2 regions of the Paenibacillus sp. WC2504 genome follow, and region 2 is predicted to be linked to the other one. Evidence: predicted binding sites of a transcription regulator. Region 2 holds the regulator's gene; the other holds the start of a gene.
The links. The regulator NrdR, encoded in region 2, represses ribonucleotide reductase genes. The targets are predictions, from matches to a motif close to AACACNATATATNGTGTT.
Positions count from the first base shown of each region.

Region 1: a site for NrdR is predicted at 2,868-2,885, ahead of ACUN27_RS27065 (adenosylcobalamin-dependent ribonucleoside-diphosphate reductase). Genes of this name have one in related genera too.

Region 1 covers NZ_JBQZFH010000001.1:6,027,849-6,032,273, forward strand. Annotated here, with positions in the region: gene ACUN27_RS27065 (adenosylcobalamin-dependent ribonucleoside-diphosphate reductase) at 165-2,816, opposite strand; gene dat (D-amino-acid transaminase) at 3,139-3,966, shown strand; gene ACUN27_RS27075 (transposase) at 4,266-4,425, shown strand, end outside.
Region 2 covers NZ_JBQZFH010000001.1:6,330,725-6,335,149, forward strand. Annotated here, with positions in the region: gene htpG (molecular chaperone HtpG) at 1-1,227, shown strand, start outside; gene ACUN27_RS28590 (hypothetical protein) at 1,287-1,469, opposite strand; cyclic di-GMP riboswitch class I at 1,544-1,640, shown strand; gene ACUN27_RS28595 (hypothetical protein) at 1,690-1,878, shown strand; gene ACUN27_RS28600 (hypothetical protein) at 2,136-2,342, shown strand; gene nrdR (transcriptional regulator NrdR) at 2,397-2,876, opposite strand; gene ACUN27_RS28610 (alpha/beta-type small acid-soluble spore protein) at 2,987-3,202, shown strand; gene ACUN27_RS28615 (lytic transglycosylase domain-containing protein) at 3,270-3,887, opposite strand; gene coaE (dephospho-CoA kinase) at 3,884-4,425, opposite strand, start outside.

The sequences.
Region 1 (4,425 bases), 300 kb from region 2:
AAATGCCAAGACCATTTGAAATCAGCCTCGGCAATGTTGTATATTCATGCATGAAGTTGTATTTCTCATGAATTATGGAACAATCCGTCCAAAGAAATATGGAACAATTCTAATTAATTATGGAATTTGACAAAAAAAACCAGGGGCTCCCGCCCCTGGTCCTCTTATGAGCAGCGACTGTAGCCACAGTTCGCGCAATTCTTACACCCTTCGCTGTTAATCAGCGAAGCGGAACCGCAAGACGGGCACAAGTCCTTCGTCGCGGCGCTAGCAGCGTTGCTGCCATGCGCGCTATGTGCGGTGTGCCCGCTAACAGCAGCCACCGGTGCCGGAGCTGGCGCATCCAGCACTTCACTCGTCGCGGTCACGTAGTTCCGCGCGTCGTCTTGCTCGTTCATCACTTCGTCGTGCTGCTCGAGCGCTTTGGCAACCGCGTCAGCGATCGACTCGACACGGTTCGTGCCAAATCCAATGGCGCCGGAGCCGCCAATGCCTTTCAAGTGCTTCACGAGCAGCTTCACTTTGTCCCCATGGTCGCCGTAACGCAAGAACAACGAGCACACGCGGCCTAGTGCTTCAGACATCGCAAAAACGTCTGATCCGGCTTTCCCCACGTTGAGGAATATTTCACTCGGCGTTCCGTTCATATCATTAATCGTAATATACGCCATGCCGAATGGAGTATTCACTTTATAGGTTGCGCCTCGCAGAATTTGCGGACGGCGCTTATATTGCTTATCGAAAACTTGCTCTGTTTTGGCGTCAACATTAACCGCAAGCTTGCCTGAAAGATTCGTTAAGCTGGCTTCTTCTTTCACAGCTTCCGCAGCTACAGCAACAGGTGCTGCTTCTGCCTTCTCAACTTTCTTCTCCTCTTTCTTGTCTGAACTTGTGCTAAGAACTTGCACATCACGGCTTCCATCACGGTAGATGGTAACGCCTTTACAACCCAAATCAAAAGCCAATTCATACAACCGTTTGGTCTCTTCAACTGTGAAATCGGATGGGCAATTCGCTGTTTTGGAGATCGAGCTGTCAACCCATTTCTGGATCGCTGCTTGTGCTCGAATATGATCTTCAGCCGTTAAGGTCATGGAAGTTACAAAGTAATCCGGCAATTCCTGATTCGGATTAGCGTCTTTCCATTCTTGAGCAATCGGCACATATTGTTTATCAAAGCCCAGACGGCTTTGACGGAAATATTCAAAGGCAAAATACGGCTCAATCCCCGTCGAAGTGCCAACCATCGTCCCTGTGCTTCCCGTTGGAGCCTGCGTGATGACCGTTACGTTGCGCATTCCGCTGTTCTTAATGGCTTCGCCAACTTCCGGGAATACCTTGGTCATATTTTTCATAAAGCCGCTTTCCAGGAACTTATCTGCAACAAACGCTTGGAAAGATCCTTTTTCAGAGGCGATTTCCGCTGATGCCAGATAAGCTTCTCTTGCCATGAAGCCGTAGATTTTGTCCAAAAACACTAAGGATTCCGGACTACCGTAACGAATTTTCAACTTAATCATGAGTTCCGCCAAGCCCATTGATCCTAAGCCTACGCGGCGTTCCTTCTGTTGATTCTCACGGTTTTCTTCAAAATGATAAGGCGTTTTGTCAATGACATTATCAAGGAAACGCGTCGAGTAGCGAACAACCGTAGCCAGATCCGCCCAATCGACATCATGTTTCTCTGCATCATAAAATTTGGATAAGTTAATCGCCGACAAGTTGCAAACTCCCCAAGCCGGAAGCCCCTGCTCCCCACACGGATTCGTACAAATAATCGGATTGAAATACCAGCTATTCGACATTTGGTTGTAGTATTCCATGAACACAACACCAGGCTCAGCCGATTTCCAAGCGGACTCAATAATCGTGTGCCACACCTCACGAGCTCTTACTGTGCGGTAAGGCTTGACGGCTTTGCCAAGTTGTTTCCAAGCTTCCAAATTGCCGTCCCATTTCTCGTTATATTCAGGATCCGTCGTATCTGGGAAAACGAGTTCCCACTCCAAATCTTCCTTCACGGCCTTCATAAATCCATTGCTTACGCAAACGGATAAATTGGCATTGGTGATTTGTCCCATCGTTGACTTCACCGTAATGAAATCTTCCAGATCAGGATGCCAGTCATTGATCATCAGCATGAGTGCGCCACGACGGCTTCCGCCTTGCTCAATCAGACCTGTTGTATAGCTGAACAAGCCGCCCCATGATACAGCACCGCTCGAAGAGCCGTTAACTCCTTTGACAACGGAACGACGTGGTCGAAGGGAAGACAGATTGATTCCCACACCACCGCCGCGTGACATGATTTCCGTCATTTCTGAAAGTGTGCTCATAATGCCGCCACGGCTATCGTGAGGAGATGGGATCACATAACAGTTGAACAACGTTAACTCGTCGCTTGCATCCGCTCCTGCTGCAATTCGTCCGCCTGGAACAAGTTTCCAATCATCCAAAATATATCTGAATTTCTCCGTCCATTCCTTGCGTTTCTCGGGTGTCGTTTCCACGGATGCCATGGCTCCGGCCAAACGATCCCACATTTCTTCCGGTGTCTTTTCTATGTTTAATGTAAGCTTCTCAACTGCAGATTTGACTGTCTCGCCACTGCGTGTTCTTACTTGCACGATGTCGCCTTCACGGCTAATAATTTCGCCTACTTCTTTGGCTGGGAATTTGGGATCATCCTTCGTCAATACGAGTACGGTGTCTCCCACTTTAGCAAAGCTCGTATCCGCATTCTTAAGCGCATAGCGATCCAAAAATATTTTCTCGCTTAACCCTTCCAGCCTCTTACCTGATTGCGAAATCCCCATTGATAAATGCCCTCCCAATAAGCTACAGTTTCAGCTCCAACTAAATTGAAAATTACAATATCTGGTGTGAGAAATCCATTATACAACACTAGATATGGACCTTCGAATGGCCAAAGGACCAATTTTGTTTAATAAAACAAGTAAATATCGCTTTAGCTAGAATTTCCTCGAAATCTCTCTTTATTTTATAGAAAGCGAGCTGGCGGTTCGTTGCTTTTGACGATAGCGGATTCCTCTGCTAACCTGTATTTAGGATACCACAATTCGCTCAACTTTAGAACATTTGTTCGTTATTTATTTTTCCTAAGGAGAGGTTAGAGACATGTATTTTTATAAAAATGAATTTATGAATAAAGAGGATATTCAGCTCTCGCCCGATGATCGCGGTTATTATTTCGGAGACGGTATTTATGAAGTTTTCCGTGTCTATCAGGGCCAACTGTATGAGCAGGACGCCCATATGCAGAGGCTTCAAAGAACCGCCAGCGAGGTGCGGCTTACCCTCCCTTTTACCATCGAAAAAATCGGTCAAATTCTCACAGAGCTGGTGGACAAAAATAAGCTGATCGAAGGCACCTTATATCTGCAAATCACCCGAGGGGAAGCTCCACGCGCGCATCCGTTTCCGACTCAGGCAGAACCGATCATGCTGGCCTATTGCACGGAAGTCCCTAGACCAACGGCAACCATACATAACGGGATTAAAGCTATTACGTTTGCCGATATTCGCTGGTTAAGATGCGATCTCAAAACGCTCAATCTGCTGCCCAACGTCATGGCCAAGCAAGCAGCGCTCGATCACGGCGTGCAGGAGGTTGTACTGCATCGAGAAGGTACGGTGACGGAGTGCAGCGCATCTAACCTGATGATGATCAAGGATGGCGTGCTTTATACGCATCCTGCGAATCATTTGATTTTGCACGGTATCACCCGAGCAGTCGTATTGCGTTTAGCTGGAGTTTTGGAAATACCGGTTAAAGAAGAGGCTTTTACGACGAAACAGCTTATGGCGGCTGACGAAGCCTTTATTACAGGAACAACGGTAGAAATAACGCCAATTCTGGAAGTGGATGGCCTCACGATTGGAGCCGGCACGCCAGGGGCATATACCCGCAAGCTGCAAGAGGAGTTTGTTCGCACGTTCTCGTAATCAGCAAAAAACCTAAGGCATCTGCCTTAGGTTTTTTAAATCCTCACACGAGGAACGCCAGGGCGCTATTTCAGCGAAATCCACCGTGTGTAGCGACGGAAGGGAACTCCAGGCCGTTATTTCGGAGCTTTCATACGAATATGCCCGCATTTTCCAGAAATAAGACCCTGGAGTTCCGTTCAAGTCCCCCGACAACTACTTTACCCCTAAATAGCGTCCTGTATGGGGCTAGAATTAGAAGTGGACACATCGTTAAGTGACCCCAATAATAGACTTAACGAATAGGAGGGTGTCCGCCCATGGGAGAGCAACGCCAACGATATAATGAAGATTTTAAGAAACAAGCAGTAAAATACGTTCAAGAACAAACAAAGACATTACCGGAAATCGCAGAGGAAATGAACATCCCCGCTGGAACATTAAAGAATTGGATGACAAAATATCGTTCCTTTGAAAACG
Region 2 (4,425 bases):
GGCACGGAAAATGAATTCGAGGATTATCAAGAAGAGCAGCAGCTCAACAGCATGGTGCCTATCTGGAGAAAAAACAAAAGCGAGCTAACGCCTGAGGATTATGAGAAGTTCTATCATGAGAAGCATTACGGCTTCGATAAGCCGCTTAAGCATATTCATGTTAGCGCGGACGGAGCTGTTGTCTACCAAGCGATCCTCTTTGTTCCGGAAAGCATGCCTTTCGACTACTATTCCAAGGAATATGAAAAAGGCTTGGAGCTATACGCCAATGGCGTTTTGATCATGAACAAATGCGCGGACCTGCTGCCCGACTATTTCAGCTTCGTGAAAGGGATGGTCGATTCCGAAAGCTTGTCTCTGAACATTTCCAGAGAGATGCTGCAGCATGATCGTCAATTAAAGTTGATTGCCAAAAACATTCAGAGCAAAATCAAAGGCCAACTTCAATCCATGTTGAAGGATGAGAGAGAGAAATACGAGACCTTCTACAAAGCGTTTGGCCGTCAGCTCAAATTCGGCGTCTACAGCGACTACGGCACCCATAAAGACGTTCTGCAGGACTTGTTGATGTTCCACTCCTCCAAAGAGAAGAAGCTCGTTACACTCGACGAATACATCGCGAGAATGCCGGAAGATCAGAAGTACATTTACTATGCATCCGGGGAGTCTATGGAGCGCATCGATAAGCTTCCGCAAACGGAGCTTGTTACGGATAAAGGCTATGAAATCTTGTATTTCACAGACGATATCGATGAATTCGCAATCAAAATGATCATGACTTACAAGGAAAAAGAATTCAAATCGGTTTCCAGCGGCGATCTCGGCATTGAAGCTGATGATAAATCCGAAACCGAAGCGGACAAAAACGATAACAAAGAGCTTTTCGACTACATGACCAGCTTATTGTCCGGTAAAGTTACGAACGTCAAAGCATCCAAACGACTCAAGAAGCATCCGGTTTGCCTGTCTACAGACGGTGACGTAACCATCGAGATGGAAAAAATCTTGAATGCGATGCCGAATAATCCGAATGTGAAAGCTGAAAAAGTTCTTGAAATCAACATGAACCATGAAGTGTTCGGCTCGTTGAAGGACGCTTTCGAAAAAGACAAAGAGAAACTGAACCTTTACACGGCCCTCTTGTACAACCAAGCACTCCTCATCGAAGGCTTGCCGCTTCAAGACCCGGTTGAGTTCACGAATGACATCTGTAAAATTATGGTGTAAATCTTTCGCCATAATCAAGAGCACTGCCGCCGCTATGGTTGCAGTGCTCTTTCTTGTAATCAGGAATGCTCATCAAGCCTGATCATCGGCTGCGCGGCTCTATCCTCACTCCGATTATTTGCCTCCATATTCGAATACACATAAGCCAATAATCGATCTTGATCAATTCCTAAGGAGCTAGCTACCTTCATAATATCTAATTCATAAGAAAAACCTGGAATTTGATTGGATTTGACGGACATATGCTTCAACCATCCTTCGAATAGATGTAATAATTGGAAATAATGTGATATAGTTTTCTTACAAGCATTAATCGGCACGACAAAGGCAAAACCACTGAAAAGTGGTGACGCAAAGCTATAGGGGCTAATTTGGACTAATTTCCATGTCCAAAATGTCAGCCAGCTGCCAAGACCGCCTCCGTCCGATTAATGTAGAAATGACTAGGAGGAGCTGAAAAGGATGGAGAAAATTGTGTTGAATGGAAACATGAGCTTGGATGTGGAGCACTTGATTGCTAACCTGCATCTACCGGAAAGTGATATTTTGAACATGTTCTCCTTTAAGTTTAATAACAACCTGCTGTCCCACGAAGAATCCATTCGGTTTATTCAATTTCTTAGGAGTGAACTGGACAAACGTACCCAATAACAGAATTATGCACGAACGCCCACAAAAATGCAGTCGGTTGGTGTCTATAGCATTATTTTTTTTAAAATCGAAAGAAATCGCGCCATAATAGCTTTTTAAGAATAAACACAGCAAAAAGACAACGGGAATCCCGCTGTCTTTTTCTTATTTTTTGTCAGATTTAAGGTTTAAAGTTTAGTGGATTTTCATACGCTAACATCCAATAATTTCCAAATACACAACATATACTATACTAGATTACTAGATTAGTCCTTGAGTTGAGGATAGAAAGGGAGAATGACGATGAGTTCAGGCTTGATTACCTTGCATTTGACTGCAACCATCACGGTTTCGGGGACCATATTAACAATGCCCTTACGATTGGCGTTACGGTCGTCTTGGAGACGCTCTCCTTTACGGCTACCTCTTCTTCTACTTCAACGACAAATAATTTAGTAGTCACTACGGTTATTCACTCTATCTAACAAATAAAAGCCGATCTGATCACGTTCAATCGAACGAATCAGAACCGGCTTTCTTTATTTGTCCCGGAGTAGGCCGGGATCATGCTTTCCCAATATTTGCGTTAACTCTTTGAGGAACATGTTAATGTCCTTGAATTGCCGGTAAACGGAGGCGAAGCGAATGTAAGCCACTTCATCGACTGGGTACAATTGCTCCATGACGATTTCGCCAATGCCTAAACTGTCTACTTCCGCATGAGCCGTCGTGCGAAGCTGCATCTCAACTTCGGATACAAGCATCTCGAGTCTCTCCATAGACACCGGACGTTTCTCACAGGCACGTATTAAGCCTCTTAATATTTTCTCACGACTAAATTCTTCCCTGCTGCCATCTTTTTTAATCACAATAAGCGGAGTTTCTTCCACCATCTCAAAGGTGGTGAATCTTCGGGCGCATTTCTCACATTCCCGGCGACGGCGGATCGATTTGTTTTCATTAGCTGAACGTGAGTCAAGCACTTTCGTACCGGAATAATCACAGAACGGACACTTCATTCGCTATCTCTCCTTTCTCTTCTATCTGATGGATTACCATATGTTACATGTCATGAACGATGAAGAAGTGCGCACAATACTAGTACCAACCGACAAGGAGGTGAACAGACATGAGCGCAGGAAACAGCAACACACTAGTTGTTCCTCAAGCTAACGCAGCGTTGGATCAGTTGAAATACGAAGTAGCCCAAGAACTTGGTATCTCTATCCCACAAGATGGATACTACGGTAACATGGCTACTCGTGACACTGGTGCCATCGGTGGTCACATTACTCGTCGCCTGGTGCAAATCGCAGAACAATCTTTGGCTGGTCAATTCAAGTAATCTTGAGTAGAAGTAGCCGCTGAATCTGCAAACGGGAAGCATTGGACTTTAAGCCCCCACAAAGGAGCTAGTCCAATGCTTCTTTGTTATGTAGAGACTTCATTTGCTCACTCTTCCATTGTTCTTGTTCGGAGTAAAGCTTTGTGTATTTCTCGTAATAATAAATAACTCTCTGAACATAATGACGCGTTTCGCCGAATGGGATTTGGTCAATGCGCTCTTGTGAGCCGTCCCAAACGTTCGTTTGCTTCCATTTATTCACATTCCCTTGTCCTGCATTGTAAGCTGCAATCGCATAAATTAAATTTCCATTGTAATGCTTGTTCAGCCAGCTTAAATACCAAGAACCGAGATTAATGTTCACATCCGCTTTTAACAAATCCTCCTGGGTATGTGGTCCTAAATTCGTGGACTCTACAATCCATTCTGCCGTGTCCGGCATCAACTGCATAAGCCCCAAAGCACCTTTTTTCGATTCCAAATGATGCTTATAGTTCGTCTCCACCCTGATGATGGCTGCAATGAGAAAAGGGTCTATATTGTGCTTCGCCGCACTTTGCTTAATTTCCTGCTCAAAATAGATTGGATACAACTTTCTTCCTATAAAATTGCTGTTCATAAAGAGGACTAGAACGAAACAAACGAGTAAAAGGGCGAACACTCGTTTTTTGCGCAAAAACTTCATGAAAGCCCCTTCCCTAGCCAAAACCGTTCGACCGAAGATAAGGTATCTTCCCAGGTTCCGCTGTTGTCGATCACGATATCCGCCAATTTGCGTTTTTCTTCTATCGACATCTGCGCGTTGATTCGCTTGTTGGCCGCGCTTTCCGTTAAGTTGTCTCTTCGCATTAAACGTTCTACTTGAATGTGAGGAGGCACATACACGACCAGAACCTCTTCGAACATAAAAGATAGGTTCGATTCAAACAATAAAGGAATATCGACGACAACCAGTTTGTCAGGAAATTGCTTCTCATACGCTTCCATCTGTTCTCTGATCATCCTGCGGATAGGCGGGTGCAAGATGTGTTCTAGTTGTTTACGGGCATCCGTATTCCCAAATACGATCTCACCCAGCTTTTTACGGTGCAGTGAGCCGTCTTCCTGAATGACCGCTTGTCCAAAATGCGCAGCAACCTGTTCGAGAACAGGGCTGCCGGGCTGGACAACATCGCGCGCAATTTGATCCGCATCTACTAATAGGGCGCCGCGGCTAACCAGCA